Regions from separate parts of the Streptomyces sp. NPDC054866 genome, predicted to be linked through region 1. Evidence: riboswitches for the same ligand, from Rfam matches in the RefSeq annotation. Region 1 holds a riboswitch; each other region holds the start of a gene.
What was found. Region 1 has a riboswitch for cyclic di-AMP ahead of ACWGI2_RS17190 (NlpC/P60 family protein). Riboswitches for the same ligand answer to the same signal wherever they lie in the genome.
Positions count from the first base shown of each region.

Region 2: it holds a riboswitch for cyclic di-AMP, as region 1 does, so the genes downstream of both, ACWGI2_RS30390 (transglycosylase family protein) here and ACWGI2_RS17190 (NlpC/P60 family protein) in region 1, are expected to answer to the same signal.
Region 3: it holds a riboswitch for cyclic di-AMP, as region 1 does, so the genes downstream of both, ACWGI2_RS00485 (M23 family metallopeptidase) here and ACWGI2_RS17190 (NlpC/P60 family protein) in region 1, are expected to answer to the same signal.
Region 4: it holds a riboswitch for cyclic di-AMP, as region 1 does, so the genes downstream of both, ACWGI2_RS27960 (M23 family metallopeptidase) here and ACWGI2_RS17190 (NlpC/P60 family protein) in region 1, are expected to answer to the same signal.

Region 1 covers NZ_JBSGZA010000003.1:376,024-381,509, forward strand. The annotation lists gene ACWGI2_RS17170 (LuxR C-terminal-related transcriptional regulator) at 1-364, shown strand, start outside; gene ACWGI2_RS17175 (hypothetical protein) at 368-988, opposite strand; gene ACWGI2_RS17180 (NlpC/P60 family protein) at 1,023-2,066, opposite strand; gene ACWGI2_RS17185 (hypothetical protein) at 2,386-2,739, shown strand; gene ACWGI2_RS17190 (NlpC/P60 family protein) at 2,825-4,033, opposite strand; cyclic di-AMP (ydaO/yuaA leader) riboswitch at 4,042-4,198, opposite strand; gene pcrA (DNA helicase PcrA) at 4,442-5,486, shown strand, end outside.
Region 2 covers NZ_JBSGZA010000006.1:506,484-511,969, reverse strand. The annotation lists gene ACWGI2_RS30410 (Ppx/GppA phosphatase family protein) at 1-537, opposite strand, end outside; gene ACWGI2_RS30405 (DUF501 domain-containing protein) at 636-1,157, opposite strand; gene ACWGI2_RS30400 (FtsB family cell division protein) at 1,197-1,679, opposite strand; gene eno (phosphopyruvate hydratase) at 1,769-3,049, opposite strand; gene ACWGI2_RS30390 (transglycosylase family protein) at 3,313-4,026, opposite strand; cyclic di-AMP (ydaO/yuaA leader) riboswitch at 4,030-4,217, opposite strand; gene ACWGI2_RS30385 (transglycosylase family protein) at 4,400-5,386, opposite strand.
Region 3 covers NZ_JBSGZA010000001.1:118,015-123,500, forward strand. The annotation lists gene ACWGI2_RS00470 (DNA gyrase/topoisomerase IV subunit A) at 1-146, opposite strand, end outside; gene ACWGI2_RS00475 (M16 family metallopeptidase) at 389-1,735, shown strand; gene ACWGI2_RS00480 (M16 family metallopeptidase) at 1,732-3,132, shown strand; cyclic di-AMP (ydaO/yuaA leader) riboswitch at 3,353-3,516, shown strand; gene ACWGI2_RS00485 (M23 family metallopeptidase) at 3,529-4,329, shown strand; gene ACWGI2_RS00490 (GntR family transcriptional regulator) at 4,570-5,256, shown strand; gene ACWGI2_RS00495 (HPr family phosphocarrier protein) at 5,398-5,486, opposite strand, start outside.
Region 4 covers NZ_JBSGZA010000005.1:642,607-648,092, reverse strand. The annotation lists gene ACWGI2_RS27970 (PrsW family glutamic-type intramembrane protease) at 1-373, shown strand, start outside; gene ACWGI2_RS27965 (aldo/keto reductase) at 386-1,330, opposite strand; gene ACWGI2_RS27960 (M23 family metallopeptidase) at 1,534-2,619, opposite strand; cyclic di-AMP (ydaO/yuaA leader) riboswitch at 2,631-2,777, opposite strand; gene ACWGI2_RS27955 (PP2C family protein-serine/threonine phosphatase) at 2,980-4,140, opposite strand; tRNA gene ACWGI2_RS27950 (tRNA-Met) at 4,308-4,381, opposite strand; gene ACWGI2_RS27945 (helix-turn-helix domain-containing protein) at 5,163-5,486, shown strand, end outside.

The sequences.
Region 1 (5,486 bases):
AGTCATCCGTGGCGGTGCCCGCGGCTATGTCACCAAGACGATCACCGGCACCGATCTCGTCGACTCCATCTTCCGTGTGCAGGACGGCGACGCGGTGTTCTCGCCGCGCCTGGCCGGGTTCGTCCTCGACGCCTTCGCTTCGACCGACGCGCCCCCGGTCGACGAGGACCTGGACCGCCTCACGCAGCGCGAGCGGGAGGTGCTGCGGCTCATCGCGCGTGGATACGCGTACAAGGAGATCGCCAAGCAGCTCTTCATCTCCGTGAAGACGGTCGAGTCGCATGTGTCGGCGGTGCTGAGGAAGCTCCAGCTGTCGAACCGTCACGAGCTGACGCGGTGGGCGACGGCGCGGCGACTGGTCTGACGGTCAGGCCGGGGCCTGGGCCAACTTCCGTATCGCCCAGCGGTAGTGGCCCGCCGCCTTGGTGATGCCGATGAGGCCCGTCAGCCACAGGATGAGGCCGGCCCCCATGCCGAGCATGACGTCGCTGTACGAGTCCCGGCCGGGCTCGGCGTAGGCGGCGGCCGCGAAGGAGGCCCACAGGCCGAGAGCGCACACGGTGAGGGACGAGAGGAGCCAGCAGAGGCTCAGGCCGGGGGAGCGCAGAGCGGAGTCCGACGCCGGGTGACTGTCCAATGCCAGCCAGCTGTCGGTGAGTTCGCGGATCCTCCGGTCGTTGCGGATGCCGACTACGACTCCGATCACCGAGGGAGCGAGGGCCCCGAGGCCCAGGAACGCGCAGATCGGGCCCATCACGAAGGCCATCGGATCGTGGTCCTCGATCATCCCGACCGGCACCGTCAGGAGCGCCCAGCCGATGACACCGCCGAGTGCGAACAGCCAGAGCAGCAGGAGACGGTGCACGCCAAGGCTTCGTCTGCGCAGGTCTTCGAGGGCCATGCCGCGGTCGTACAGGAGCGCGTTCCGGTCCGGCCAGGTGCGCAGATGGACAGGCGGCGGAGGCGGCGGCAGCGTACGGCGGGGCATGGCCCTGACATTACCCGCGGGCCTGCGAGACCTCTCACGCCACCCGCGTCGCCCCCGCGAACGGCATCTGGCTGATCGGTGCGAGGCGGACCGGCGCGCTCGGGTTCGGGGCGTGGATCATCTGGCCGTTACCCACATAGAGGCCCACGTGGCTGATGCCCTGGTAGAAGAAGACCAGGTCACCTGGCTGGAGTTGGGAGCGCGGCACGCGTTCGCCCGCGGCGATCTGCGCATACGTCGTGCGCGGCAGATCGACCCCCGCCGACCGGTAGGCGGCCTGGGTGAGCCCCGAGCAGTCGAAGGCGTCGGGGCCGGTGGCGCCCCAGACGTACGGGCTGCCGAGGGCCTTGTAGGCGTACGAGACGGCCGCTGAGGCACGGGAGTTGGGAGCCTTGGCCGGAGCGCCCGAGGCGCCGTCGCGGCCCGCGGTGCGGGACGACCTGTCCTCGCCCGCGAGCTCCGCGCGCTGGTCGCCGGTGAGCCGCGAGAGGAGCCGCTTGGCCGCGTCGAGCTTTCCGTTGACGGTCTTCTTGTGCTTGTTCAGCTCCGCCTGGCGGGACTTGAGGTGCGCGAGGGTGTCGTCGGCCTCGGTGCGCAGCTGGTCGATCTCCTGGAGCTGCTTCTGTACGCCGGTGACGGCCGCGGCCCGGCGGCTGTCCGCCCGGTCGGCGAGCGCGGCGCGCTCGAGGTACTGGTCGGGGTCGGAGGAGAGCGCGAGCTGGACGGACGGGTCGATGCCGCCGCTGCGGTACTGCGCGGCGGCGATCGAACCGAGCCCCTCGCGCGCCGAGTTGAGCTTCTCCGTCTTGCGGGCCGCCTCGTCCCGCAGCTCGCCCAGGGACTTCTCGGCTTTCTCGGCCTTCTCCTTGGCGCCGTTGTACTTCTCGGTGGCGACCTCCGCCTCGCGGTAGAGCGCGTCGACCTTGGACTTCACCTCGGCCGGACCGATGCGCGGATCCGCGTGTCCCGTGCCGTCGAAGGCGGTGGCCGTGGCAGCCCCGGCGAGGGCGATGGTGGCGGCGGTGCGGGCCGTATGGCCACTGAGCGAGCGCTGTTTCGGCTTGCGGTGCGCTGCCACGAAGGGGGCTCCTTAAGGTTCCGGCGGCGGCCCGCACAGGGGGAGCGGACCGCCGCCGGATTCTCGGCGGTGGTGTCCGGATGCCGCCCCTGGTCCGGGCGGCAGTGGGGAGCCGGTCACCTGACGAAGGACGCTAAACCTGACCGTCACGGGTTGGTGACGGATTGTGCGCAACTGGCGGAAGTGGGCGGCCCGGTGACCGTATGTGACTGCGTGATCTGTCGGGTCGGCGCTCTTCGCATGCGCGTGTGACCGATGCGGGGCTTGGGGCCCACCTGGCTACGGAGTGGTGATAAGGGCCCGGCTAGGCTCCGGGCCCATGGACGTACTCACCCATCTTTTCGTCGGCCTGCACATCATCGGCATCGCCTCCCTCCTGGGCGGCTTCCTCACCCAGATGAAGCAGATGGGTCAGGGCACGGCCCGCTTCAGCCCCGCCATGCTGCACGGCGCGCTCACGATGCTCGTCACGGGCGTGATCCTGGTGGGCCTCAACCAGGCGGACGACAACCCCGTCAACAACGTCAAGATCGGCATCAAGATGGCCGTCCTGATCGTGATCCTCGCGCTGGTCTATGTGAAACGGGACGAGGAGAAGGTGGACAAGGGGATGTTCGGCGCCGTCGGGCTGCTGACTGTCGCGAACATCTTCATCGCGGTGCTGTGGACCTGACACGACCCGCGGAAAACGGCCCTCCACGCGCGCGTGGAGGGCCGTTTCTCGTCTGACTCGTGTGAAGGGTTCTCGTGGGCGGCGGCTACGCGGGGCGCACCACGCTGTGGATCGGCATGTAGTAGATCGACTCGACGCGGACGTTCGCACCCGGCTTCGGGGCGTGGATCATCTTGCCGTCGCCGATGTAGATCCCTACGTGGCTGATGTCGTCGTAGAAGAAGACCAGGTCACCCGGCTTGGCATCGGCGGTCTTCACGGTCGTGCCGACCTTCACCTGGTCCCACGTCGTACGCGGCAGGGAGATCCCCGCGGCCTTCCACGCGTCCTGGGTGAGCCCGGAGCAGTCGTAGGAGTCGGGGCCGGTGGCGCCCCACACGTACGGCTTGCCGATCTGGGCCTCGGCGAAGTTGATGACCTTCGCGGCCTTCGTCGCGTAACCGCTGTCCGTGTCGCCGGAGCCAGAGCCGGAGCCCGTGCCGGAGCCGGTGTCGGAACCGGAACCGGAGCCCGAGTCCGGGGTCTCCTTGCCCTGCTCGCGCTCCTTGGCCGCGGCCTCTTCCGCCGCCTTGCGCTTGGCCTCCGCCTCGGCCTCCTGCTTGCGCGCCAGCTCGGCGGCCTTGCGCTTGGCCTCTTCTTCCTTCTTCTTCTCGATCGCCGCGAGCCGTGCCTTCTCCTCGGCCGTCAGCTCCGAGAGCAGCGTGCGCGCCTTGCCCAGCTTCTTCTGGACGGTCTGCTTGCTCGTCCTGAGTTCGTCCCGCGAGTCGCTCAGCGTCTCCAGGCTCTTGGCGGCCTTCGTGCGCTGCTTCGTCGCCGATGCCTGCTGCGTCTGGTAGTCGTCGACCGCCTTCTTCTGGCGCGCGGTCAGCCGGTCCGACAGGTGGTTCTGGTCGAAGAAACTCTGCGGGTCGTCGGCGAGCATCATCGTGGCGGTCTCGGAGACGCCACCGGTGCGGTACTGGGCCGCGGCGAACGTGCCCAGCTCCTGGCGGGCCTCGTTCAGCTTGTCGGTGCGCTTGGCCACGTCGTCGAGAAGTGTGTCGACCTTCTTGCGCTGCTTGTCGGTGCGCTCCTTGACCGAGTTGTACTTCTGGGTGGCCACGCCCGCCTGGTGGTAGAGGTCGTCGACCTTCTTCTGGACCTCTTCGAGGCTGGGCTTCCGGGGCGCGGACGGTGCCGCTTGCGCGCTCTGTGACAGGAGGGCCACGGAGGTGAGGGCTGCCGTCGTGATGCCGATGGCGGGGGTGGCGCGTAGGCCGGCAATGCGGGTCCGCGGCTTGCGGTGCGACGCCAAGGGAGGCGACTCCTTCCGTAGACCGCCTACCGGGTTAGCTGTCGGGTTCGGGCGGGTGGTTCCGGAAGGTTGCCCTACAGTCCCGTACTTCGTACGGGACCGATTCACCCCAAGTTCATCGTGGGTCCCCGGCTCCGAGGAGATCGAACTCGGCGGAGGCCGCCCGTTCCCGGCGGGGTTCGCCGGTGGGAGTACGAGCAGCCCGCGGAGCACGCTAGCCAACTCGTGTGGCCCGTGTGAAGGTTGATGTTCGATATGCCCGATACGTTTTCGTTACTTTACGAAGCTCTTGACGCGGGCACCCCGTGCCGTGGCGGAGAGTGATCAGAAGCGGGCGGGGCGTAGCCGGATCGACCTGGCCGGAACCCGGGGCGGGTTGTCAGTGGGGCCGCCTAGACTCGGGAGGCGATGAGCAGCCTCTTTGATGACAGCTTCCTGGCGGACCTCAAGCCCTCACGGGCTTCGGAGGAAGAGCCCCCGCCGCCGCCCGAGGACAGTGCTCCGGAGTCCGTTCCGGATGATCTGTTCGACGGGAAGTTCGACGCGCCCGTGCCCCGGGACGCGCACTACCGCGGCGGCGCCCCGCGCCCAGTGATCGACCCGGCTGCCCTGCTCGACGGTCTTAACGAGAACCAGCGCGCGGCCGTCGTGCACGCGGACTCCCCGCTGCTCATCGTCGCGGGCGCCGGCTCCGGCAAGACCCGGGTCCTGACGCACCGCATCGCGTATCTCCTGGCCGAGCGGCATGTGCACCCGGGACAGATCCTGGCGATCACGTTCACGAACAAGGCCGCGGGCGAGATGAAGGAGCGCGTCGAGCAGCTCGTCGGACCGCGGGCCAACGCGATGTGGGTGTCGACGTTCCACAGCGCGTGCGTGCGCATACTGCGCCGCGAGTCGAAGACGATCGGCTTCACCTCCTCCTTCTCGATCTACGACGCCGCCGACTCCAAGAGGCTGATGGCGCTGGTCTGCCGCGACCTGGACATCGACCCGAAGAAGTTCCCGCCGAAGTCCTTCAGCGCCAAGATCTCGAACCTGAAGAACGAGCTGATCGACGAGGAGACCTTCGCGGGCCAGGCCGCCGACGGCTTCGAGAGGACGCTCGCCCAGGCGTACGCGATGTACCAGTCGCGGCTGCGCGAGGCGAACGCCCTCGACTTCGACGACCTGATCATGACGACGGTCAACATGTTCCGCGCGTTCCCGGAGGTCGCCGAGCACTACCGCCGCCGCTTCCGCCACGTGATGGTCGATGAGTACCAGGACACCAACCACGCCCAGTACGCCCTGGTGCGCGAGCTGGTCGGCCCCTCCGGAGGCGAGGGTGACGACCCCGCCGAGCTGTGTGTCGTGGGTGACGCGGACCAGTCGATCTACGCCTTCCGCGGCGCCACGATCCGCAACATCCTCCAGTTCGAGGAGGACTACCCCGACGCGACCACGATCCTCC
Region 2 (5,486 bases), on a different contig from region 1:
CGCGGGCGGGTCGGTGCGGATGTGCCGCTCCGTCAGGCGCACGCAGCCGACGTCGACGGAGCGTGCGGCGCGGACGTGGTCCTCGCCGACGACGAACTCCGTGGAGCCGCCGCCGATGTCGACGACCAGGTAGGGCTTGGCGAGGTGGTCGCTTCCCGCCAGCTCCTTCGTCGCTCCCGTGAAGGAGAACTCGGCCTCCTGGTCACCGCTGATGACCTCCGGCTCGACGCCGAGGATGTCCAGGACCCCTCGTACGAAGTCGTCGCGGTTCTCGGCGTCGCGGGACGCGGAGGTCGCCACGAAGCGGAGGCGTTCGGCGCCGTGGCGCTTGATGACCTCGGCGTACTCGCGGCACGCCGCGAAGGTGCGCTCCAGGGCCTCCGGAGCCAGGCGGCCCGTCTTGTCGACGCCTTGCCCGAGGCGGACGATGGTCATCCTGCGGTCCAGGTCGACCAGTTCACCGGTCGCGGGGTCGGCATCCGCCACGAGCAGGCGGATCGAGTTCGTGCCGCAGTCGATGGCTGCCACGCGGGTCACTCTGGGGGCTCCTCAGTTGAATCGGTACTCGGCGGCTTCGGCGTTGTGCCCACCCGTTCCGCCCTGCGGAACGCCTGCCCACAACGGGCACGGCCGGCCTACTCCTCCGGCAGGCTCACGCACGCTCCCTTGCGCCACCACTCCGGCAGCATCGCGAGCGCCTCGTCGCCCAGTGGGTTCACGCCGGGGCCCGCGGCCAGGGAGTGGCCGACCAGGACGTGCAGGCACTTCACGCGGTCCGGCATGCCGCCCGCGCTCGGGAAGCCCTCCAGGACCTCGATGGCGTCACGGCGCGCGATGTAGTCCTCGTGCGCCGCGCGGTATGCGGCGGCGAGCTCGGGGTCCGTCTTCAGGCGCTCCGACATCTCCTTCATGACGCCGTTGGCCTCAAGGGTGCCGATCGCGGAAGCGGCCCGTGGGCACGTCAGGTAGTACGTCGTCGGGAACGGCGTCCCGTCCGGAAGGCGCGGCGCCGTCTCGACGACGTCCGGCTGCCCGCACGGGCAGCGGTGGGCGATGGCCCGCAGGCCGCGCGGCGGACGGCCGAGCTGCTGCTTGAAGGCCTCGACGTCGGCGTCGGTGGGCTCGGTGCGCGGGGTGGTCGGCGGGGGCGTTTCCATGCCTGTCTTTCGATCGGTTCCGTAGAGGTGCTGCTGAATTCAGTCGTCGGCGGCCGGGCTGTCGGCCTTGTCGACGCCGTCCCAGACGTTCGAGTACCAGGGCCTGGCGGCGGCCCCCTGGTCGGTGCGCTGCTGCTTCGCCGCCTCGGGGTCGACCACCGTGTAGCCGGTCTCACCCGGCATCACATAGTGCAGCCGGTCCCGGATGCGCTGCTCCGCGTACGCGTCGTCCCGCCAGCGGGCCTTCTCGTCGCGCAGCTTCTCGACGTTCTCGCGGCGCTCGGCCTGCTCCTTGCGCTGGTCGGCGATCTCCGCGCGCTGGGAGACGTACTGCCTTATCGGGTAGGCGAGCGCGACGACCAGCGAGCACAGCACGAGCGCAAGGAGCGCGGCGCGTCCCGTGAGCCGGGAGCGGCGCGCCTGGCGCTTGGTCTGGGAGCGGTAGACACGCTCCGCGGTCTGCTCGCCGAGCAGTCGCAGCCTGGTCGCGGTGGAGAACCGGTCGCGGTCCTTCACGGCCATGTGTGCCGCCTCCCCGATACGTACGTACGTCCCCGCACACGGTACGGGACCGAGTACGGGGACGTAGGTAACTACGAGGTGGCTACGCCTCAGCCCTTGAAGCGCGGGAAGGCGCTGCGGCCTGCGTACACCGCGGCGTCGTCGAGGATCTCCTCGATGCGAAGCAGCTGGTTGTACTTGGCGACGCGCTCGGAGCGGGCCGGGGCGCCGGTCTTGATCTGGCCGCAGTTGGTGGCGACGGCGAGGTCGGCGATGGTGACGTCCTCGGTCTCACCGGAGCGGTGGGACATCATGCACTTGAAGCCGCTGCGCTGGGCCATCTCGACGGCGTCCAGGGTCTCGGTCAGCGAGCCGATCTGGTTGACCTTCACCAGAAGGGCGTTGGCCGACTTCTCCTCGATGCCACGGGCCAGGCGCTCCGGGTTGGTGACGAACAGGTCGTCGCCCACGAGCTGGACCTTGTCGCCGAGCTTCTCGGTGATGACGTTCCAGCCGGCCCAGTCGTCCTCGAACAGCGGGTCCTCGATGGAGACGAGGGGGTACGAGGCGACGAGCTCCTCGTAGTACTCGGTCATCTCGGCGGCCGAGCGGGACTTGCCCTCGAACGCGTACGAGCCGTCCTTGTAGAACTCGGACGCGGCGACGTCGAGCGCGAGCGCGATCTGCTCACCGGGGACGTAACCGGCCTGCTTGATGGCCTCGAGGATGAGGTCGAGCGCGGCGCGGTTGGAGTCCAGGTTCGGGGCGAAGCCGCCCTCGTCACCCAGGCCGGTCGAGAGGCCCTTGTCCTTCAGGACCTTCTTGAGCGTGTGGTAGACCTCGGTGCCCCAGCGCAGGGCCTCGGAGAACGACTCGGCGCCGATCGGCGCGATCATGAACTCCTGGATGTCGACGTTCGAGTCGGCGTGCGACCCGCCGTTCAGGATGTTCATCATCGGAACGGGCAGCAGGTGCGCGTTCGGGCCGCCGAGGTAGCGGAAGAGCGGGAGGTCGGAGGCCTCCGACGCGGCGTGCGCGACGGCGAGCGAGACGCCGAGGATGGCGTTGGCGCCGAGCGAGCCCTTGTTGTCGGTGGCGTCGAGGTCGAACATCGCCTGGTCGATCAGGCGCTGCTCGGTCGCGTCGTACCCGACGAGCTCCGGGCCGATCTGCTCGATGACGGCGAGGACGGCCTTCTCCACGCCCTTGCCCTGGTAACGGTTGGGGTCACCGTCACGGAGTTCGATGGCCTCGAAAGCACCGGTGGACGCACCGGACGGAACGGCGGCACGACCCGTGCTGCCGTCGTCGAGGCCGACCTCGACCTCGACCGTGGGGTTGCCTCGGGAGTCCAGGATTTCCCGGGCTACGACGACGTCGATGGACGGCACGAGCATCTCCTTCTGGGATGTGACGCGGGTACGCGGGGCGTTGGCCTCGCGGACACGAGCCTAACCGGCTCCCGGGCAACAGCCAGCCGAGCGACCGTCCTGTGGACAAACCGAGAGCAAAAAGTTTCCGAACGGAACAAAGCGGCGAGGGACAAATGAACCCCGCCCCGGTGCGTACGGGGGATACGCGCACCGGGGCGGGGTGGACCCGTGGGGACGGGGCGGGGCGGCGCCTCCGCCGGGGCGCCGCCACTGACAGCTGCTTAGCTGAGGTGCAGCTGCTGACCCGGGTAGATCACGTCGGCGTTGTCGATGATGTCGCCGTTGAGCTTGTACACCTTGTGCCAGCCGCCCTTGACGTCCTTGGCCTCGGCGATCTTGGAGAGGGTGTCACCCTTCTTGACCTTGTACTCGCCGTCGCCCTTCTTGACCGTCTTGCCGGTCGGGGTCTCGACGGTCTTCTTCGACTCGGTCTTGGGGGCCTCGGCCTTGGGAGCGGCCTGCTGCGGCTGCTCGGTCTGGGCGCTGGGCGCGCTCTGCGGCTGCTGCTCCTGGGGCTGCTGCTGCTGCGGGGCGCTCTCCTGCGCACCGCCACCCTCGTTGGAGGCGCTCGACAGGCCGACGCCGCAGCTCGGCCAGGCACCCTTGCCCTGACCCGCGAGGACCTTCTCGCCGATCTCTATCTGCTGGGCCTTGGAGGCCTTGTCGGCGGTGGGCGCGTACTTCGTGCCGCCGTACGCGGCCCAGGTGGACGACGAGAACTGCAGGCCGCCCGTGTAGCCGTTGCCGGTGTTGATGGACCAGTTGCCGCCCGACTCGCACTGGGCGACGGCGTCCCACTCGGAGTTCGTCGCGGCGGAGGCCGAGCCGGCCGCCATCAGCGGGGCCGCGACCGCGACACCGGTGACGCCGGCGAGCGTGGCGACACGGGTGGCCTTGGACGGGCGGCGGTGCTTGCCCTTGCTGGAAAACAGCATGAGTGATCCCCTCACCGACGCCTGCGAGGTGAGCTGTCGGGTTCGGGCCAGTGAAGTTGCCCGGCCGCGCTTCTTGAGCGCGACTTAACCCCTAGCCGTTCCTGTCCGTCCGCCTCGCTCTCACGAGGCCGAACGGCCGGGTCCGGCGGAAACCTTGGGTCCCCCGCTCCTGCCTACGGCGCATTACGCGACGACTGTTCCCGAACGGCCGTTGGCAGGACTCGGCGTACCGACCGGCGGGGCCCGCTGTGGCGAGCGGTCACGACCGTAGTCATGCGATCGCCCGAATTTCAAAGACGATCAGGGCTTCTGAGACCCATGTCTCACTTGCGCCAATTGGGATATCAAGCGCAAAGCGACTCGCCAACTACCCCTACTTTTCGCCCAAATCGAGGCTCTGACCGGGAAGGATGAGGTCGGGGTCGGAGCCGACCGACTGCTCGTTCTCGGCGTACAGCCCGGCCCACCCGCCCTGCACGTCGTGCTCGTCGGCGATGGTCCAGAGGTTGTCTCCGGAGCGGACCGTGTACGTCCCCTCGGAGCCGTCCTTCTGACGCTCGTCGCCACGGGAGGCGTGCCGGCCCGAGCCCTCGCGTGAGGCGTCGCCTGACGGCTCGTCGTCCGCGCTGTCGCCGCGGTGGCGGCCTTCGCCCTCACCGGCGGGAGGGGTGGGGGCGGGCGAAGTGGCATCGTCCTGCCCGGACTTGTCCGGGTCACCGGACTTGGCCGAGTCATCCGGCTTGTCGGACTCGTCGTGATTCTTGTCTCGTGCCTCGTCGTCGGCGTCCGGCTTCTCGGAAGCTTCCTCGGAGGGCTTCTTGGAAGGCTCGGCGCTGTCCGAGGGGTCGGCCGACTCGCTCGGTGACGTGCTCGGCTCGCTCGGCTCGGACGACTCGGACGTCTCGTCGGACCCGGTCGGCTCCGACGGCTCGTCAGAAGGAATCGTCGTGATCGGGGCGCCCGGGTCGACGTCGGCTGCGGCGCCGTCCTGGGTGAGTCCGGCGATCGGCGCGCAGCTCGGCCAGGCCTCGGTCCCTTGGTCGTCAAGGACCTTCTCGGCGACGGATATCTGCTGCGAGCGGCTGGCCAGGTCGGCGCTCGGCGCGAAGTCGAGGCCGCCGTACTCCTCCCAGGTCTGCTGCGAGAACTGGAGCCCGCCGTAGTAGCCGTTGCCCGCGTCCGCGCTCCAGGATCCGCCGCTCTCGCACTCCGCGAGCTTGTCCCACGTGGCGGTGTCCGCCGCGCTCGCGCTGGTGGCGCCGAGCAGCGGGATGGCGATGGCCGATCCTGCGACTCCTGCCGCGACGATCAGGGCCGGGGCCTGGCGGGGGCGTCGGTGACGACCATTGCCGGAGAGCATGCGGTTGCCTTTCGCGTGACTGGAGCGACGACTGCGGCACGGGAGGCCGAGTCGTCGTGAACGTAGCGGCAGTCGAACGCTTGTCACAAGTCGATGCAGC
Region 3 (5,486 bases), on a different contig from region 1:
CGGGCGTCCGGCAGGGCGCGCGAGTAGATGACCGAATACGCGTACTCGAGGAAGGAGCCCTGCATCTCGTCGACGACGTCGATGTCGAGGATCTTCTCCTCGAACGACTCGTCGGGCTGCGGGGTCTTCGTGCTGCGGCGGGCCATCGCTGCTGCGGCTCCTTCACGGTGTCTGCCAGGGCATCAACAAGATCTGACGCCGACCATCAACGGGATCTGACGCCGACCATTGTGGACTGTCCCACTGACAACGCCGACCACGACCCGGACTTCGGGGCCGACTACGCCGAGCGCGGAGCGGGAACTTCACAGGTTGTCGGCACGCTTGCATACAGTGGCAGGACTGGCAGAATTTCCAGCTTTTCGCGATCGAAGGGACGTACATGCCCATGGGTCACACGGCCACAGCCGAGGCCGGTTCCGGCGGCCTGACAGCGACCGAGCACCGGCTGGCCAACGGCCTGCGTGTGGTGCTTTCCGAGGACCACCTGACCCCGGTCGCCGCGGTCTGCCTCTGGTACGACGTCGGCTCGCGCCACGAGGTCAAGGGGCGTACGGGCCTCGCGCACCTCTTCGAGCACCTCATGTTCCAGGGCTCGAAGCAGGTGCAGGGCAACGGCCACTTCGAGCTGGTGCAGGGCGCCGGCGGTTCGCTCAACGGCACCACGAGCTTCGAGCGCACCAACTACTTCGAGACCATGCCCACACACCAGCTCGAGCTGGCCCTGTGGCTGGAAGCCGACCGCATGGGCTCGCTGCTCTCCGCGCTCGACGAAGAATCCATGGAGAACCAGCGGGACGTCGTCAAGAACGAGCGCCGCCAGCGCTACGACAACGTCCCGTACGGCACGGCCTTCGAGAAGCTGACCTCCCTCTCGTACCCCGAGGGCCACCCCTACCACCACACCCCGATCGGCTCCATGGCCGACCTGGACGCGGCGACGCTGGAGGACGCGCGGCACTTCTTCCGTACGTACTACGCGCCCAACAACGCCGTCCTCTCCGTGGTCGGCGACATCGACCCGGAGCAGACCCTCGCCTGGGTCGAGAAGTACTTCGGGTCCATCCCCTCGCACGACGGCAAGCAGCCGCCGCGCGACGGCTCGCTGCCCGACATCATCGGCAAGGAGCTGCGCGAGGTCGTCGAGGAAGAGGTCCCGGCCCGCGCCCTGATGGCCGCCTACAGGCTGCCCGAAGACGGCACGCGCGCGTGTGACGCGGCCGACCTGGCGCTCACGGTCCTCGGCAGCGGCGAGTCGTCCCGCCTCTACAACCGCCTCGTGCGCCGCGACCGCACCGCCGTTGCGGCCGGATTCGGCCTGCTGCGGCTCGCCGGAGCCCCCTCGCTCGGCTGGCTCGACGTGAAGACGTCCGGCGACGTCGAGGTCCCCGTCATCGAGGCCGCCGTCGACGAGGAGCTCGCCCGCTTCGCGGAAGAGGGCCCCACCGAGGAGGAGATGGAGCGCGCCCAGGCACAGCTGGAGCGCGAGTGGCTCGACCGGCTCTCCACGGTGGCGGGCCGCGCGGACGAACTGTGCCGGTACGCCGTCCTGTTCGGCGACCCGCAGCTCGCCCTCACCGCCGTCGGGCGCGTCCTTGACGTCACCGCGGAAGAGGTCAAGGCGGCCGCGGCGGCCCGTCTGCGCCCCGACAACCGCGCGGTGCTCGTGTACGAGCCCATCGCCCCTGAGGCCGACGAAGCCACCGACGAGGACGAAGAGGAGGCCGCGAAGTGACCGAGGCCGCAACGATGCAGTTCCACCCGCAGCCCCAGGCGGGCACCGCACGGCCGTGGGCCTTCCCCGCGCCCGAGCGCGCCACCCTGGACAACGGCCTCACCGTGCTGCGCTGCCACCGCCCCGGCCAGCAGGTCGTCGCCGTGGAAGTCCACCTGGAGGCGCCGCTGGACGCCGAGCCCGAGGGCCTTGACGGCGTCGCGACGATCATGGCGAGGGCCTTCAACGAAGGCACGGACAAACACTCCGCCGAGGACTTCGCCGCCGAACTCGACCGCTGCGGCGCCACCATGGACGCGCACGCCGACCACCCCGGCGTCCGCGTCTCACTCGAAGTCCCGGTCTCCCGCCTCCCGAAGGCGCTCGGCCTGCTCTCCGACGCCCTGCGCGCCCCCGCCTTCGCGGACAGCGAGATCGAACGCCTCGTACGCAACCGCCTGGACGAGATCCCGCACGAGGCCGCGAACCCGGCGCGCCGCGCCGCCAAGGAGCTCTCCCGGCAGCTCTTCCCGGCGACCTCACGCATGTCGCGCCCCCGCCAGGGCACCGAGGAGACGGTCACGGCCATCGACTCGGCGGCGGTGCGCACCTTCTACGAGAAGCACGTGCGCCCCGCCACGGCGACCGCGGTCGTCGTGGGCGACCTGACCGGCATCGACCTGGACGCCGTCCTCGCCGACACCATCGGCGCCTGGACGGGCGGCACCGCCGAGCCGCGTCCGGTGCCCCCGGTGATCGCGGACGACACAGGCCGTGTCGTCATCGTGGACCGCCCTGGCGCCGTCCAGACGCAGTTGCTCATCGGCCGCGTGGGACCGGACCGGCACGACCGCGTCTGGCCCGCGCAGGTGCTCGGCACGTACTGCCTGGGCGGCACCCTCACCTCACGCCTGGACCGCGTCCTGCGCGAGGAGAAGGGATACACCTACGGCGTACGGGCGTTCGCCCAGGTCCTGCGTTCCGCCGCACCTTCTTCCCCGGAGGGGGCTACGGGAGCCGCGATGCTCGCCATCAGCGGCTCCGTGGACACCGAGTCCACGGGCCCGGCCCTCGACGACCTGTGGAAGGTCCTGCGCACCCTCGCGGCCGACGGCCTGACGGACGCCGAGCGCGATGTGGCTGTCCAGAACCTGGTGGGTGTGGCCCCGCTCAAGTACGAGATGGCGGCGTCCGTCGCGGCCACTCTCGCCGACCAGGTCGAGCAGCACCTGCCGGACGACTTCCAGGCCCAGCTGTACCGCCAGTTGGCCGCCACCGGAACCGTGGAGGCCACAGCCGCCGTGGTGAGCGCCTTCCCCGAGGACCGTCTCGTCACGGTGCTCGTCGGTGACGCCGCGCAGATCGAGGAGCCCGTCAGGGCGCTCGGCATCGGTGAAGTGAGTGTGGTCACGGGGTGAGCGCGGGGTGACTGCGAGCTGAGTGACAGTCAGGACATATCGGGACCCCAGTGGCGAGAAAATGCCACTGGGGTCCTCATATGTCCGAATTGCTATGGAGGTTACGTGTCTGACCTGTGGCGTGCGCTACAAAAGCTCTGATCCGTTTGTCGTTTGAAAGACGCCCCGCTTAGCGTCTGGTCCGGCTGTTCGTCATGCAGTACGCCGCACCCGCGGCACCGGACGGTCATCGCCGAGTCCCCGTACGGCGCGAGCCAGGGGAGCCGGGGACCCACATGTCCCCTTGGGGTGAATCGGGAACCTCGCCGTGAGGTGAGGGACTCGTAGGAGACCTTCCTGCTCCGAACCCGTCAGCTAACCCGGTAGGCGAGAAGGAAGGAAAGGATCAGCCGCTTCATGGCGTTCACCCGTGCCACCGGGAAGCACCGTCGCCCGAGCCGCCTCACGCGTACGACCGCGAACGTGGCGGGCGTCGCCGCCCTCACCACCACTGGTGTCATCGGAGGCCTGGCCGCTCCGGCGCTCGCCGCCGACGACGCGGCCCTTGAGCACACCGGCCTGACCCAGGCGATCTCCGTGGGCGACTCGCTCGCCCAGAGCATCGACGCGCAGGCCGCTGCCCAGCAGCAGGCCGCCGACGACGCCGCAGCCGCCAAGAAGGCCGAAGAGGCCGCCAAGAAGAAGGCCGCGGAGGCGAAGCGCAAGGCCGAGGCCGAGGCGAAGGCCAAGGCCAAGAAGGAGCGCGAGGCCAAGGAGCGTGCCGCTCGCGAGGCCGAGCGCAAGCGCCTCAACAGCTACGTGTCGCCGATCACCGGTTCGTCCATCTCCACGGGCTACCAGACCGGCGGCGCCATGTGGTCCTCCGGCAGCCACACCGGCGTCGACTTCCACGCCGCGTCCGGCACCTCGGTCCACGCGGTCGGCTCCGGTACCGTCGTCGAGGCCGGCTGGGGCGGCGCCTACGGCAACAACGTGGTCATCAAGATGAACGACGGCACGTACACCCAGTACGGCCACATGTCGTCCCTCGGTGTCACGGTCGGCCAGGCGGTCACCCCGGGCCAGCAGATAGGCCTCTCCGGCTCCACCGGCAACTCCAGCGGCCCGCACCTCCACTTCGAGGCCCGCACCGGCGCGGACTACGGCACGGACATCGACCCGGTCGCCTACCTCCGCTCGCACGGCGTCAACGTCTGATCCACGCCGATCCCGGGCGGTCGCGTGATCCACGCCGATCCAGGCGGACGCGCGAAGCGCACTGATTCAACGAAAGCCCCGGCTCGTCGAGAGCCGGGGCTTTCGCCGTTCCCGTATCTCCTTTGGCTAAAAGTATCCCTGGATTTCGGTCGACCGTCGGAAATTCAGCCGTTCTGCAATAGAGTCGCTGAACAGGCGTCGATCGACCGCGTTTCGCGGGGATTAAGGCGGAGGTCAGTCATGCGCATTCCCGCGCACTCGGTATGCACGGCCATCCGGGACGACATCGTCTCCGGTGTCTACGAACGGGGTGGCCGGCTCACCGAGGAACTGCTGGCGCGCCGCTATGGAGTCTCCCGCGTCCCCGTGCGCGAGGCCCTGCGCACCCTGGAGGCCGAGGGGTTCGTCGTCACGCGCAGGCACGCGGGCGCGTGCGTCGCGGAGCCCACCGAACAGGAGGCGGCCGACCTCCTGGAGATACGCGCGCTCCTGGAGCCGCTGGGCGCGGCCCGCGCCGCACAGCGCCGCACGGAGGCGCACCTGAAGGTCCTGCGCGGCCTCGTCAGGCTCGGCCAGGAGCGGTCGAGGCGCGGTCAGAGCGAGGATCTGCGCTCCCTGGGCGGCTGGTTCCACGAGACGCTCGCCCAGGCGTCCGGCAGCCAGGGCCTCACGGCACTGCTCACGCAGCTCCGGCACAAGATCGCCTGGATGTACGTGGTCGAGACGTCGGCCGCCCCCGCGGAGGCCTGGGCCGAGCACGCCGCGATCGTCGACGCCGTCGCTCGCGGGGACGCGGAAAGGGCCAGGTCGCTCACCGCCGCCCACACGGAACGGACGACGTCCGCGCACCGGCTGCGCTTCGGGCGCAATCTCTCGGCTGTGAGGGGTTCGCAACATTCCGTAAACACGGCGGGTCTGCGCCTTTAACAGAAGCGCCGTATACAAAGAAGTGCTATTCGACAGGGTATTCCGTCGGGGCATTATTTCCGCTGCCCGAAGCAGAAAAAAACACCGAAGGGCCCGCCCCTATTTCGGGCGGGCCCTTCGGTGTATGAGTATCAGTCTTTACTAGACGGTCTCGGGGAGTTCCTCGAGGCCGTCCGCGACCAGCTTCGCCAGACGGTCGAGAGCGGCGTCCGCGCCCTCGGCGTCGGAGG
Region 4 (5,486 bases), on a different contig from region 1:
GGGCAAGGCCGCAGCGCGCACGGTCGCCCAGTACGAGACGTACGCGACGTCTCTCGCGCTCCTGCGGCACCGGGGACGCCGGGGCAGGGCGGGCGCCGACTTCGTCGTACGGGAGCGGGAGTTGCTGCACGCGCTGTGGGAGCGCCGCGAAGCCGCGCGGCCCGCCCTCACCTACGCGGCGCAGGCGACGGCACCGGTGCTCGTACCGATGCCGCCGCCGTACGGATACCAACAGCACGGATACCAACAGCACGGGTACCGGCAGCCGTACTCACACCCCCACCCGCAGCCGTACCCCCAGCAGCACCCCTACGGATATCCGTACGCCCAGCCCGCGATGCCCTACCCCGCGTACAACCCCTACCGCGGCTGACCGGGCCTCGGCTCAGGCGGAGGCGGCCGTCAGCGCCGACACCTCGGCGGCCGTCAGTTCGAGCTCCCCCACCGCGAGCAGCGCGGGCAGCTGCTCGACCGTACGGGCCGACGCGATCGGCGCCGCCACCGTCGGCTGCGCCGCGAGCCACGCCAGAGCCACGGTCGCGAGCTCAGCGCCGCGCGCCTGGGCGATCTCGTCGAGGGCGGCGAGCACGCGCAGGCCACGGTCGGTGCCCAGGTGCTTGCCCGCGCCCTCGGCCCGCGCGCTGTCGACCTGCGCGCCCGGGCGGTACTTGCCGGTCAGGAAGCCCGAGGCGAGCGCGTAGTACGGGACGGCGGCCAGGCCGGAGCGCGATGCGACCTGCTCCAGCGGGCCCTCGTACGTGTCGCGCGAGACGAGGTTGTAGTGCGGCTGAAGCACCGAGTAGCGCGCGAGGCCCTCGCGGTCGGAGAAGTCCAGGAACTCCTGGAGCCGCTCGGGGGTCACGTTCGACGCGGCGATGGCGCGCACCTTGCCGGACGTCACCAGCTCGTCGAGGGCGCCGATGATCTCCTCGACCGAGACGGTCGGGTCGTCGTAGTGCGTGTAGAAGAGGTCGATGTAGTCGGTGCGCAGGCGGCGCAGCGACTCCTCGACGCCGGACTTGATGGTGTTCGCGGACAGGCCCTTGTAGTCGGGGTGGGCGCCGACCTTGGTGGCGAGCACGACGTCGGAGCGGTTGCCGCGCGCGGCGAGCCAGTTGCCGATGACGGTCTCGGACTCGCCGCCCTTGTTGCCGGGCACCCAGGCCGAGTAGACGTCGGCGGTGTCGATGAAGTTGCCGCCGGCGGCGGTGTAGGCGTCGAGCACGGAGAAGGACTGCGCCTCGTCGGCCGTCCAGCCGAAGACGTTGCCGCCGAGTGCGAGCGGGAAGACCTCGAGGTCGGACGAGCCAAGCTTGCGGAGAGAAGTCATACGGGGCTCAACGCCTGTACGGACCACGGAATTCCGTACAGCGGGACGCCGATTCCATCCGCATACGTAAGCGCGAGCGCGCACGCCGAACCGGCAGCCCTGACGTCGGGGGGTTGTCGTCAGGACCGCCGGGGTATTGGGACTGCCTCAGAAGGGCTGCTTCAGAGGGACTGTTTCAGCGGGGCTGCCTCAAAGCGGCTGCTTCAGAGCGACTGGCCCTTGTCGCGCAGCCACGCCGCCGGGTCGACCCCGGTGGAGTCGCCGCCCGGGTGGACCTCCATGTGGAGGTGCGCCCCGGTGACGTTGCCGGTCGCGCCGACGCGGCCGATGGTCTCGCCGGTGGTGACCTTCTGGCCGACGCTGACGTTCATCGAGGACTGGTGGCAGAACCAGACCTCGGTGCCGTCGTCGAGTTCGAGGACCGTGCGGTAGCCGTACGCCCCCGCCCAGCCGGCCTCCTTGATGGTGCCGGAGTGGACGGCCTTGATGGGCGTGCCCGTGGGAGCCGCGAAGTCCAGGCCGGTGTGGTAGCCGGAGGACCACATGGAGCCGGGCTGACCGAAGGTGCCGGTGAGCGTGTACGAGGCGACGGGGAGGGTGTAGCTCTTCGCGAGCTTGGCCAGGCGCTCCGCCTCGGCCTTCTTCTTCGCGGCCTCTTCGGCCTTCTTCTTCGCGGCGGCCTTCTCTGCGGCGATCTTCTTCTCGGCCGCGGACTGCTTGGCGGCGGCCTGCGCGGCGGCCTGCTTGACGGCGGCTTCTTCGGCCGCCTTCTGGACCGCGTCGTCCGCCTGGTCCTGCTGGTTCTCGGCCTGCTCCATGATGCGGGCCCGCAGTGCCTCGCCCGCGTCCGTGGTGCCCTGCTCGGCGTCGGCGGTGCTGAGTCCGGCGGCGCTGAGGGGCGCGGCGGCGGTCGTCACGCCGTTGTCCGCGGAGCCCGAGTCGGACGAGTCGTCGGATATCAAAGAGCCCACGCCAGGAAGCGACTTGGCCTCCGGCAGCGAGTCCGTGACGGCCGAGAGGTCCGGCATCTCGATGGCCACCGGGGGCTTGCCGCCCTGCGCGGTGGCGATGCCGCCCGCGCCGACGGCGGCGATGACGCCTACGCCGAGAACCGTGGAGCTGCGGGCGAGCCCGCCACCGCCCCGCTTGTGGACGCGGTGCCTGCCGCGGACGGGACGGATGGACTCCTCGGTGGGATTCCATTCCTCCCAGGAATTGTCGTCGTACCCACCGAAATCGTCGTCATTCGGTACGTACACGCCTTGGGGGGCAGGGCGGTTGGACGCCACTGGGGCGCACTCCTTTCCTTCCTTCTCGCCTACCGGGTTAGCTGACGGGTTCGGAGCAGGAAGGTCTCCTACGAACGTCTGGCACGGATGCACAGATGCCCGATTCACCCCAATTAGTGGTTCCCCGGCTCCCTTTCGGGATTAGGCGCGTGCGCGCGGAGCCGACTCGAGTGACGGCTGGGACGACCGCGCTGCGTTATCGAACGTTAATAGACAGCAGGGCTGTATTCCAAGCTGTTCCGACTGATCGTTAACGTCTTTGGCCCGTACTTATCGGGACACCGGGGTCTGGAACGGGGCGAGTTGACCCCACTTCTTCACACACCGGAGCTTCACATCTCCTTGACAGTGCGTCAGTTGTTATGCGGAGTGGTGTTCTTCGGTCACGGCCGGTGACATCGGCCGCCGCACCGCGAGCAGCGCCATGTCGTCGGTCCCTCCGCCCCCGGTGTGCCGCCGCACTTCCTCGACGAGCGTGGCCAGGAGCGCGTCAGGTCCGTAGGGCCCGGGGAAGATCCGGCCGCCGAGCCGGGCCGCCGGGTTGTAGAACTCGCCCCGGATGTCACGCGCCTCGGAGAGCCCGTCGGTGTAGAGCAGCAGCATCGCCCCCGGCGGGAACTCCGTCTCGTCCGCGCGGTCGGGCCAGGCGCCCAGGTCGCCCATCCCGAGCGGCAGCGCGGGCTCGGTGGCGGACAGGACGCACAGCCGCCCGTCGCCGCGCAGGAGCAGCGGCCCCGGGTGCCCGCGGTTGATGAGGCGCACCGGGCCGTCGCCGTGCGGGATCTCCGCGAGGACAGCGGTGGTGAACCCCTCGAAGGCGTCGAGCCCGTCGCGCCGCGTGCCCTCGCGCGCCAGGGCCCGCTCCAGGCGCTGCGCCACGGCCTCCAGCGTGGCCTCCTGCTCGGCGGCCTCCCGGAACGCCCCGATCACGACGGCGACGGCCGCGACCGCGCCCATGCCCTTCCCCCGTACGTCGCCCACGATGACGCGTACGCCGTGCGGGGTGTCCTGCACGGCGTACAGATCACCCCCGATGAACGCGTCCGCCTCCGCGGCCTCGTACCGCGCCGCGACATCGAGCCCGCCGATCCGGGGGTCCGGCTGCGGCAGTACGGCGCGCTGGGCGGCCTCGGCGATGGAGCGGGCGGAGGCGAGCTGTTTGTCGCTGCGGCGTACGACGCGGTTGATGACGACAGCGAGGACGGCGACGGTCACCACCGTGATCAGTTCGGTGACGGCCTCGACGTCGGTGGCGGTGTTGTTCTTGAAGTGCAGGGCGAGCACGGCGGCGCAGGAGCAGGCGCCGATGAGGGTGGTGCCGATCAGCGAGTAGAAGGGCGCGGCGACGAGCGGGGCGGCGGTGAAGAGGGGCACGGCGGTGAACCTGGGCGGGGTCGAGATGTCGTACACGACCCCGACGAGGATGAGCAGCAGGGGGAGGGCCCGCACGAGCGCACGCTCGTGCCGGACATCGGGACGCTTGCCGCCGCCCCCGCCGCCGCTTCCTTCTCGCTGCCCCACTCACTCAGGGTTCCCGGTGGGGCGACGCGGGGCGACCGGTGTGGGCCGAGCGGGTTACGGCGGATGGGCCGGCCGCAACGGAAACCCGCGCCCCGACGGAAACTGTGCCTCGCCGGAAAACACCGAAGGCCCGGATCCATTTCTGGATCCGGGCCTTCGGTCTTTAGTAGCGGGGACAGGATTTGAACCTGCGACCTCTGGGTTATGAGCCCAGCGAGCTACCGAGCTGCTCCACCCCGCGCCGTTGAATGCAACTCTACGCCATCAGGGGGAGTGAAAGCGAACCGGTTGCGCGGCGGCCGCTGCTCGCGCGCCGCGACATGGGCGGGATACGCGGTCCAGCTGCGCCTTGCTGACCAGCATCGGCACGAGCACGCGCCCACCATCGCTGTTCGAAGCCGATTACCTCACCATCGAACACACGAAAATCTATGGTGGCTGGAGTAGACATTGGGCGGTGGTGTGGTTATGGTTTCTCTCGTAACCCAGAGAGACAGCAGGGCCTGGCAGAGACGAACTGCCGGGCAGCAGTACCCGCAAGTGCAGTTCGCAGGACGGTGCGGTGGTGGAGTTCCGAAGCCAGAGCGGTTGCAGGACGGCGACGGGACTGACGACCGGACCGGGTGGCCCGCAGTGATCAGGGGCCGCCGTGAGCAGTACCGCAGTTGAAGCAAGTGCAGTTCGCATCACCAGCAGTTCGCAACACCAGCAGTACGCATCACCAGCAGTTCGCAGTACCCGTAAGTAAGCAAGTGATCAAAGAGGGAAGAACGGAGGAGCCGAGCGCCATCAGGAGGATCGCCCGGGCGGCATCTTGAGCCCGGGTACCGCAGGACATCGATAGTGAGGTGGTCTCCGGTCAAGCAACCGCGATCCCGGCAGTCCCGACAGCATCTCGGTCGGGTCTGCGGAAACAGAAGGCCGGCGCAGCAACAGGGCCGGCAGATGGTGTAGCAGTTCCTTCGGGGCCCGGGTGCCGTACAGCACCCGGGCCCCTCCACGCGTTCCATAGAGAGGTGCAAGTGACAGCAGACGATTCCTTCGGGCGTCTCGACGACGACGACTACCCCGCCTACACCATGGGCCGGGCCGCCGAAATACTCGGCACCACCCAAGGCTTCCTCCGCGCCATCGGAGAAGCCCGCCTCATCACCCCGCTCCGCTCCGCGGGCGGACACCGCCGCTACTCCCGCTACCAACTGCGCATCGCCGCCCGCGCCCGAGAGCTCGTCGACCAGGGCACCCCCATCGAGGCCGCCTGCCGCATCGTCATCCTCGAAGATCAGCTCGAAGAAGCCCAGCGCATCAACGCCGAACACCGCCACCGCGCCGCCGAATCAGCGACG